Bosea sp. 685: one gene and its partner. The protein of the gene in region 2 interacts with the protein of the main gene of each other region in a pairwise test. Links are inferred from orthologs where the notes say so. Each region holds a gene or a part of one and is shown on either strand. Other genes may lie near its edges.

Region 1 (3,871 bases), 630 kb from region 2 along the record:
TCCTACGAGACCATGACCGTGCTGCGCGCGCTGACCGGCATCGCCTCGGGGGGCGTCATTCCCATCGCGATGGCGGCGATCGGCGATCGCGCCCCAATGCAGGAGCGGCAGGTCGCACTTGGCCGCTTCCTCGTGCTGATGATAGTGGGGCAGATGTCGGGCTCGGCCTGCTCCGGCATCATCGCGACCCATGCCGGCTGGCGCGCGGCCTTCCTGTCGGCGGCGGTCATCGCGGTCCTGGCCGCCCTTCTCGTCGCTTTCGTGCTGAAGCCGCGCCGCAACGTCACGCGTCAACCCTTGAGCCTTGCGGGCGCGATCGCGAACTACAAGACGGTGTTCTCAAACCCCAAGACGAAGCTGCTCTACGGCCTCGTCATCACCGAAGGCATCCTGCTCTTCGGCATCCCGTCCTATGTCGCGGCCATCCTGGCCGAGCGCTCGGGCGTCGGCCCGGCACAAGCCGGCCTCGCCATCGCTGGCATGGGCTTCGGCTGCCTGGTTTATGGGCTTCTGACCCGGATCCTGGTCGAGCGCCTCGGCCCCTCGCTGATGACGCGCGTCGGCGGGGCGATCTGCGCCTGCGCGCTCGCGCTGTTTGCCTTCGACTGGCCCTGGTGGAGCGCCGTCATCCTTTTCAGCTTCCAGGGTTTTGGCTTCTTCCTGCTGCACGGCACCTTCCAGGCGCAGGCGACTGAACTGGCGCCGAGCGTGCGCGGGTCGGCGGTCGCCCTGTTCGCCTGCTGCTTCTTTCTTGGTCAGGCGATGGGGCCGGTGGTGATGGGCGTGCTGATGCACCTCATCGGCACGGGCGCCGCGATCGTGATCTTCGCCATCGCGATCGCCACGCTCGGGCAGCTCACGCCGCGCATCCTGCCGCTGGCCGGCAGCCGAACCTGATCAGCGACCGCGATAGGGCGCGACGCCCTGGTCGGGCAACCAGAGGCCCTTGGGCGGCTCGTCCGTCTGCCAGAACACGTCGATCGGGATGCCGCCGCGCGGATACCAGTAGCCGCCGATGCGGAACCAGACCGGCTGCAGCAGCTCGACCAGCGTCTTGCCGATATTGACGGTGCAGTCCTCGTGGAAGGCGCCATGGTTACGGAAGGCGCCGAGATAGAGCTTCAGCGACTTGGATTCGACCAGCCAGTCGCCCGGCAGATAGTCGATCACCAGGATGCCGAAATCGGGCTGCCCAGTAACCGGGCAGATCGAGGTGAACTCCGGGCAGGTGAAGCGGGCGAGATAGTTCGTGCCGGCATGCGGATTGGGCACGCGGTCGAGGCGCGCCTCCTCCGGCGAGGCGGGCAAGGCGCTGTGCTGGCCGAGCTGCAGGGTCGAGGCGTCGAGGGTCATCGCGAATGCTCCTTGAAGGCGGCCTTTTATGACCTCGGAGCCGCAAACGCCACCCGCCCCTTTCCGTTCGGCGCTGCGTTGGCTAGAAGCGCGCCATCAATCCTGTCCTGCCGTTCTCCGGAGCCTCCCATGACCGCGATCATCGACATCATCGGCCGTCAGATTCTCGACAGCCGCGGCAACCCGACCGTCGAGGTCGATGTCGTGCTCGAAGACGGCTCGATGGGCCGCGCCGCCGTTCCCTCCGGCGCCTCGACCGGCGCGCATGAGGCGGTCGAGCTGCGCGATGGCGACAAGAGCCGCTATCTCGGCAAGGGCGTGCTCAAGGCGGTTGAGGCCGTCAATGTCGCGATCGCCGAACAGCTCGTCGCCATGGACGCCGAGGATCAGGTCGCCATCGACGCGGCAATGATCGAGCTCGACGGCACCCCCAACAAGAGCAAGCTCGGCGCCAACGCCATCCTCGGCGTCTCGCTCGCCGTTGCCAAGGCCGCTGCCGAAGCCTCGGGCCTGGCACTCTACCGCTATGTCGGCGGCACGCAGGCGCGCGTCCTGCCGGTGCCGATGATGAACATCGTCAATGGCGGCGCCCATGCCGATAATCCGATCGACTTCCAGGAGTTCATGGTCATGCCGATCGGCGCGCCCTCCTTCGCGGAGGCGCTGCGCATGGGCTCGGAGATCTTCCACACGCTGAAGAAGGCGCTGCACGACGCCGGCCACAACACCAATGTCGGCGATGAGGGCGGCTTTGCGCCGAACCTGAAATCGGCCGAAGCCGCGCTCGATTTCGTCATGCAGGCGGTCGAGAAGGCGGGCTACAAGCCCGGCGAGGACATCGCGCTGGCGCTCGACTGCGCCGCAACCGAGTTCTTCAAGGATGGCTCCTATGTCTATGAAGGTGAAGGTAAAACCCGCGATCCCAAGGCGCAGGCCAAATACCTTGCCAAGCTTGTCGGCAATTATCCGATCGTCTCAATCGAGGACGGCATGGCCGAGGACGACTGGGAGGGCTGGAAGGCGCTGACCGACGCGATCGGCTCGAAGTGCCAGCTCGTCGGCGACGACCTCTTCGTCACGAACGTGACGCGCCTGTCGCGCGGCATCAAGGCGAAGACGGCCAACTCGATCCTGGTCAAGGTCAACCAGATCGGCACGCTGACCGAGACGCTGGCTGCCGTCGAAATGGCGCAGCGCGCCGGCTATACCGCCGTGATGTCGCATCGCTCGGGCGAGACCGAGGATTCGACCATCGCCGATCTCTCGGTCGCGACCAATTGCGGGCAGATCAAGACAGGCTCGCTCGCCCGCTCCGACCGGACGGCGAAGTACAATCAGCTCCTGCGCATCGAGGAAGAGCTGGGCGCACAGGCGATCTATGCCGGGCGCGACGCCCTAAAGGCCCTCGCCTGAGGGGCTAAAGCACTGAAGAAAATGCGTTAAAACAAAGGCCTAGAGCAATTTCCGATCCAATCGGACCGGAAATTGCTCTAGCCAAGCCGGCTAAAGGCGTGGCAACAGGCTGGACGCCCGCGACAGCGTCCAGAAGCCCGCCGCGCCGACAGTCCCAACGGCGCTCGACATGACGTCGCCGACACGCGCGACCGGCTCGGGCACGGCCCGGCCGAGGATCGTCGGCGCCGGCCGCGCCACAGCCACGGGTTCGAACCCGTCCGACACTGAAGCGGCTTCGACCACCTGAACGGCCGGCAAGATCAATTGCGGCGCCGCTTCCGCGACCTGGCGCGAGCGCTCACCCGCCGGCGCGGTCTTCTCACCCGCCGGCGCGGCTTTGCGGACAGGGGGCAGCACCTGCACCGTCCGCGCATGAACCTCGGCGGTCACGACCGAGCTGGGCTGAGGCGCCGGCGGCAATCCGGTCTCGGGCTGCGCCCAGGCCACCGCCATCGGCATCGCCGAAGCAGCCGGCACGATCAGGCCGCGCCCGCTCAGCGATTGTGTCAGCGCCTCGCCGCCTCCCGCATCGTGATGGCGCTCCCTGATCTTGCCGTCAGGCGCGACGGGAGAGACCCAGCCCTGAGATTCGGCCTTCGCCGCGATCAGGCCAGGCGCGGTCGTAACCGCCTCGGGCAGAGCGAGAAACGCCGCCGCGACCGCAGACGCCACGATCGAGACCGCAGCCTGGTTACCGACATGGCCGAGAAAGCGCTTCGAACCGGCGAAGACGGAGGAAAGGGTCATATTCGGTTCTCCATGAACCTGCCCAGAGAACCGCCTGCAGCCGGCGCGAGAAAGGCCGAAGCAAGGTGCAATTAAGATCGATTATCTCAGTTTGTTTCTGCTGCGCCGCAAAGTCTCTGCTGCGCTGCGAAAAATCGCACAGCTCCCATGCATCGTAACCTCTAACGGGAGAGACGACGGAAGCGATAACAAGGGGGCATGCACAAGGTCGCACCGCTTTCGGAGTCCATGCTGGCGCGAGACCGCCTGCGCTGGCGGCTCGCCTTTGGCGGCATGGTCGTGGCCATGGCGATCTTCGGCGCGAACTTCGTCGTCA
Region 2 (3,809 bases):
AGCAGCTTGTCGACGACGCCAGTCAGCCGAGCGAGCGCGAAATCGAGCGTCACCGTGGCGTCGGGGCCGATCATCCGCTCGACCGAGGAATGCGAGATGTCGCGCTCATGCCAGAGCGCGACATTCTCCAGCGCCGGCACGACCATGCCGCGCACGAGGCGGGCAAGCCCGGTCAGGTTCTCGGTCAGCACCGGGTTGCGCTTGTGCGGCATCGCCGAGGAGCCCTTCTGGCCGGGCGAGAAGAACTCCTCCGCCTCATAGACCTCGGTGCGCTGCAGATGCCGGATCTCGGTCGCGAGTCGCTCGACCGAGGAGGCCACGACGCCAAGCGTGGCGAAATACATCGCATGCCGGTCGCGCGGGATGACCTGGGTCGAGACCGGCTCGACACTCAGCCCCATCTTCTCAGCGACATAGGCCTCCACACTCGGATCGATATTGGCGAAGGTGCCGACCGCGCCCGAGATCGCGCAGGTCGCGATCTCGGCCCGAGCTGCGACCAATCGGGCCTTGCAGCGGTCGAACTCGGCATAGGCTTGCGCCAGCTTCAGCCCGAAGGTCACCGGCTCGGCGTGGATGCCATGCGAACGGCCGATTGTCGGCGTCAGCTTGTGTTCGAAAGCCCGGCGCTTGATCGCCGCAAGCAGTGCATCGACATCCGCGATCAAGAGGTCGGTGGCGCGCGCGAGCTGCACCGAGAGCGTTGTGTCGAGAATATCCGAGGAGGTCATGCCCTGATGGACGAAGCGGGCTTCCGGCCCGACGATCTCGGCCAGATGCGTGAGAAACGCGATGACGTCATGCTTGGTGACGCGCTCGATCTCGTCGATGCGCGCGACATCGAAGGTCGCGTCCTTGGCCTTGGCCCAGATCGTGGCCGCAGCCTCCTTTGGCACCACGCCGAGCTCGGCGAGCTTGTCGGTGGCATGCGCCTCGATCTCGAACCAGATCCGGAAGCGGGTCTGCGGCTCCCAGATCGCAACCATCTCGGGGCGGGAATAGCGCGGGATCATCGTCTCGTCCTTATGACAAACGAGCCCTCATCCTGAGGAGCGCTCCGCAGGAGCGCGTCTCGAAGGATGCTCCAGAAGGCGCTCGCTGGATCATCCTTCGAGACGCCGCTTCGCGGCTCCTCAGGATGAGGGCTGTACTAAAACCTTAAACCCACTGCCCACGCGCGGCTTCGGCCGCCTTGCGGATCGCGGAGATATTGGCGGCATAGGCGGCAGGTCCGCCCTTGAACACGGCAGAGCCGGCGACGAGAACATTCGCTCCGGCCTTTGCCGCGAGCGGCGCGGTCTCAGGGCTAGCCCCGCCATCGATTTCGAGTGCGATCGGCCGCTCGCCCATCATAGCACGCACCCGGGCGATCTTCTCGAGCACGGAGCGGATGAAGCTCTGCCCGCCGAAGCCGGGATTGACAGTCATCAGCAGGATCAGGTCGAGATCGTCGAGCAGCGGCTCGATGGCGCTTTCATGCGTGCCGGGATTGAGCACGATGCCGGCCTGCTTGCCGTGGCCCCGGATCGTCTGCAGCGTCCGGTGGGCATGCGGCCCGGCCTCGACATGGAACGAAATGAGATCGGCGCCCGCCTTGGCGAAGGCTTCGACATAAGGATCGACCGGCGCGATCATCAGATGCACGTCGAAGGGCTTCTTGGTGCAGGGGCGGATCGCCTTCAGCACATCCGGCCCGAAGGTGATGTTGGGCACGAAATGCCCATCCATCACATCGCAATGGATCCAGTCGGCCCCCGCCTCGTCGATCGCACGCACTTCCTCGCCCAGCTTCGAGAAATCGGCCGAGAGGATCGAGGGGGCGATACGGATGGGAGCGCTCATGCGCCAAGCGTTTAACGCCCGCAGGCCGGCGCCGCAATCAAATCCAGAGGCTTTTCAACGCCGCTTCACCGGGTATGACAGCCGCCGGTCGGCCTCGGTCACTTCCTCAACGGCCACAGCGAAGGCCGACCGGCTGCTCAAACGGCCAAACCAGCCGGCAAGCTCGCTATAGTCGGCTAGCGACGGGCCGCCGAGACGCAAGCCCCAAAACAGGGTCATGAACAGCCCGATATCGGCCACGGACAACGCCTCGCCGAAGAAGTCGCGGCCGGCCAATCGCTCATTAAGCCCGCAATAATGCCGCGCGAGCTCGGCCTCGGCGATCAGCGCATCGGTCTCCTGCGCCACCCGCTTGTTGCGGTCCGCCGTCGGCGGCTCGCTGCGATGCATCAGCGGGCGCACGGCCATGAACAGGATTTCGTCCGCGAACAGCTCGTCCAGCCGGCAGCGGGCGCGCTCCGCCGGGGTCTTGGGATAGAGCGACGGCTGCGGATAGGCCTCATCGAGATATTCGAGGATGATCGTGGAATCGTAGACGACAAACCCTTCGTCATTCAGGATCGGCACCTGCCTTTTCGGGTTCAGCGCCAGCACTTCAGGATGCCTGGGCTCATAGCCCGCGGTCTGGCTGAAGGGCACCATGATGCGCTCAAAAGGCAGCGCCTTCTCCCGCAGCGCGATCTCGACCTTGCGGGAGAACAGGCTGAGCGGCCCGGAATAGAGCGTGATCATGACGGCGAGGCCCCCGGTTTCGTTGGGGCGACCTTCGCAAAGCGAGCCGTCAGCTCACGGCAGGAGACTTCAAACCTCAGGCTTCAGGTCCAAGACTTCAGGCCTCCCTGCGGCGAATACGCGCCGCGAGGCCGCGCAGCAGCCAAGGCTGCAGATAGATCGGGAACTGCGCCAGGGCAAAGAACAGGAAGGTCGAGGGCGGCACGCCGGCTCCCAGCGCCGCAACGATCATGCCCATGTTCCGCTGGCCCGAGCCGTAGCCGATCATGAAGCGCTCCGAGGCCGGCAGGCGGCGCAAGACGAAATAGGCCGTGAGCAGCCCGAAGCCCGAGACCGCGAAGACGCAGGCCAGGAAGAGCAGGACGCGCTTGGGATCGTCGATCGCCGCCTGCGTGACGCCGTCCATCGCGGCGATGGCGAAGATGAAATACATCAGCACGCCAAAACCATCGAGATTGGCCTTCATCCCCTTGATCCGCGCGACGCCGAGCCAGACCCGTAACGCCGCCGCGACCGCCATGCCACCGCCGACGAAGAGCAAAAGCCTGAACGCCAAGACCCAGCTGTCGAGCGGCACAGCGGCGCCCGCCAGCAATTCGACCAGGAAGGGCGCGACAATCGGGCTGATGATCGTGGTCAGGATAACGCAGGCGATGATCAGCGACGGCTCGAAGCTATAGAGGATCGCAACCGCCGGCGACGACATGATCGGCGGCGCGGCGCCCATGATGGCGAGCCCCAGCAGCAGCCCCGGATCGAGCGCCTCCCGACCAAGCAGGAGGAAGGCCCCGCCGATCATCAGGACCGGCGCCGCGACCAGCCAGAGACAGGAGAGGATGAGCTTGCCCGGCCGCCGCACAAGCCCGGCGATGATGCCGAGATCGGCCCGCATGAACACGATCGTGGTGAAGCAGAAAATCGTGATCGGCAGCACCGGACGCGCCGCAGCCGAGAACTGCGGCAAGGCCAGTCCGAGGAAGATCGAGAGCGCGAAACCTTGCGTGCCATGACGGCCGAGCCAGGCCAAAGCGGCGGCGATTGAAGCGGCGAAACGCGAAAGCATGAAGGCCCGGTTTGGACTGGAAGGGCCGCGACACTCGCCGATCTGCCGCCTTGCGTCACCCGCCATCGCCGCAGGCCCGCCCTGCGTCCGCAGAAAATTGCGAGAGAAAGCCGGCAAAGCGAGGCAAACCCACGGCTTGCCGCCGATTGGCGCAAATCTTGCGAAACTTTGG

Evidence for each region. The genes of interacting proteins can lie anywhere in the genome.
Region 1: the proteins of rpe (region 2) and eno interact in binary tests that used the Escherichia coli proteins (3 or more experiments, as listed by UniProt). The link is inferred for Bosea sp. 685 from one-to-one orthologs.

Annotation. Positions count from the first base shown.
Region 1 is NZ_CP134779.1:2,475,067-2,478,937, reverse strand. The notes cover bases 706-3,624. They hold eno (phosphopyruvate hydratase), read left to right. Parts: upstream 706-1,482; coding sequence 1,483-2,766; downstream 2,767-3,624. Other genes in these bases: RMR04_RS13125 (hypothetical protein), read right to left, coding at 2,857-3,555; queF (preQ(1) synthase), read right to left, coding at 898-1,353; RMR04_RS13140 (MFS transporter), read left to right, coding at 706-897. In the rest of the region: more of RMR04_RS13140, read left to right, coding at 1-705; RMR04_RS13120 (DMT family transporter), read left to right, coding at 3,784-3,871. UniProt on the Escherichia coli protein: Catalyzes the reversible conversion of 2-phosphoglycerate (2-PG) into phosphoenolpyruvate (PEP). It is essential for the degradation of carbohydrates via glycolysis.
Region 2 is NZ_CP134779.1:1,841,649-1,845,457, reverse strand. What follows is about bases 1-2,857. They hold rpe (ribulose-phosphate 3-epimerase), read right to left. Parts: upstream 1,843-2,857; coding sequence 1,159-1,842; downstream 1-1,158. Other genes in these bases: RMR04_RS09995 (hypothetical protein), read right to left, coding at 2,672-2,857; RMR04_RS10000 (glutathione S-transferase family protein), read right to left, coding at 1,897-2,574; purB (adenylosuccinate lyase), read right to left, coding at 1-1,013. Outside these bases: more of RMR04_RS09995, read right to left, coding at 2,858-3,637. UniProt on the Escherichia coli protein: Catalyzes the reversible epimerization of D-ribulose 5-phosphate to D-xylulose 5-phosphate.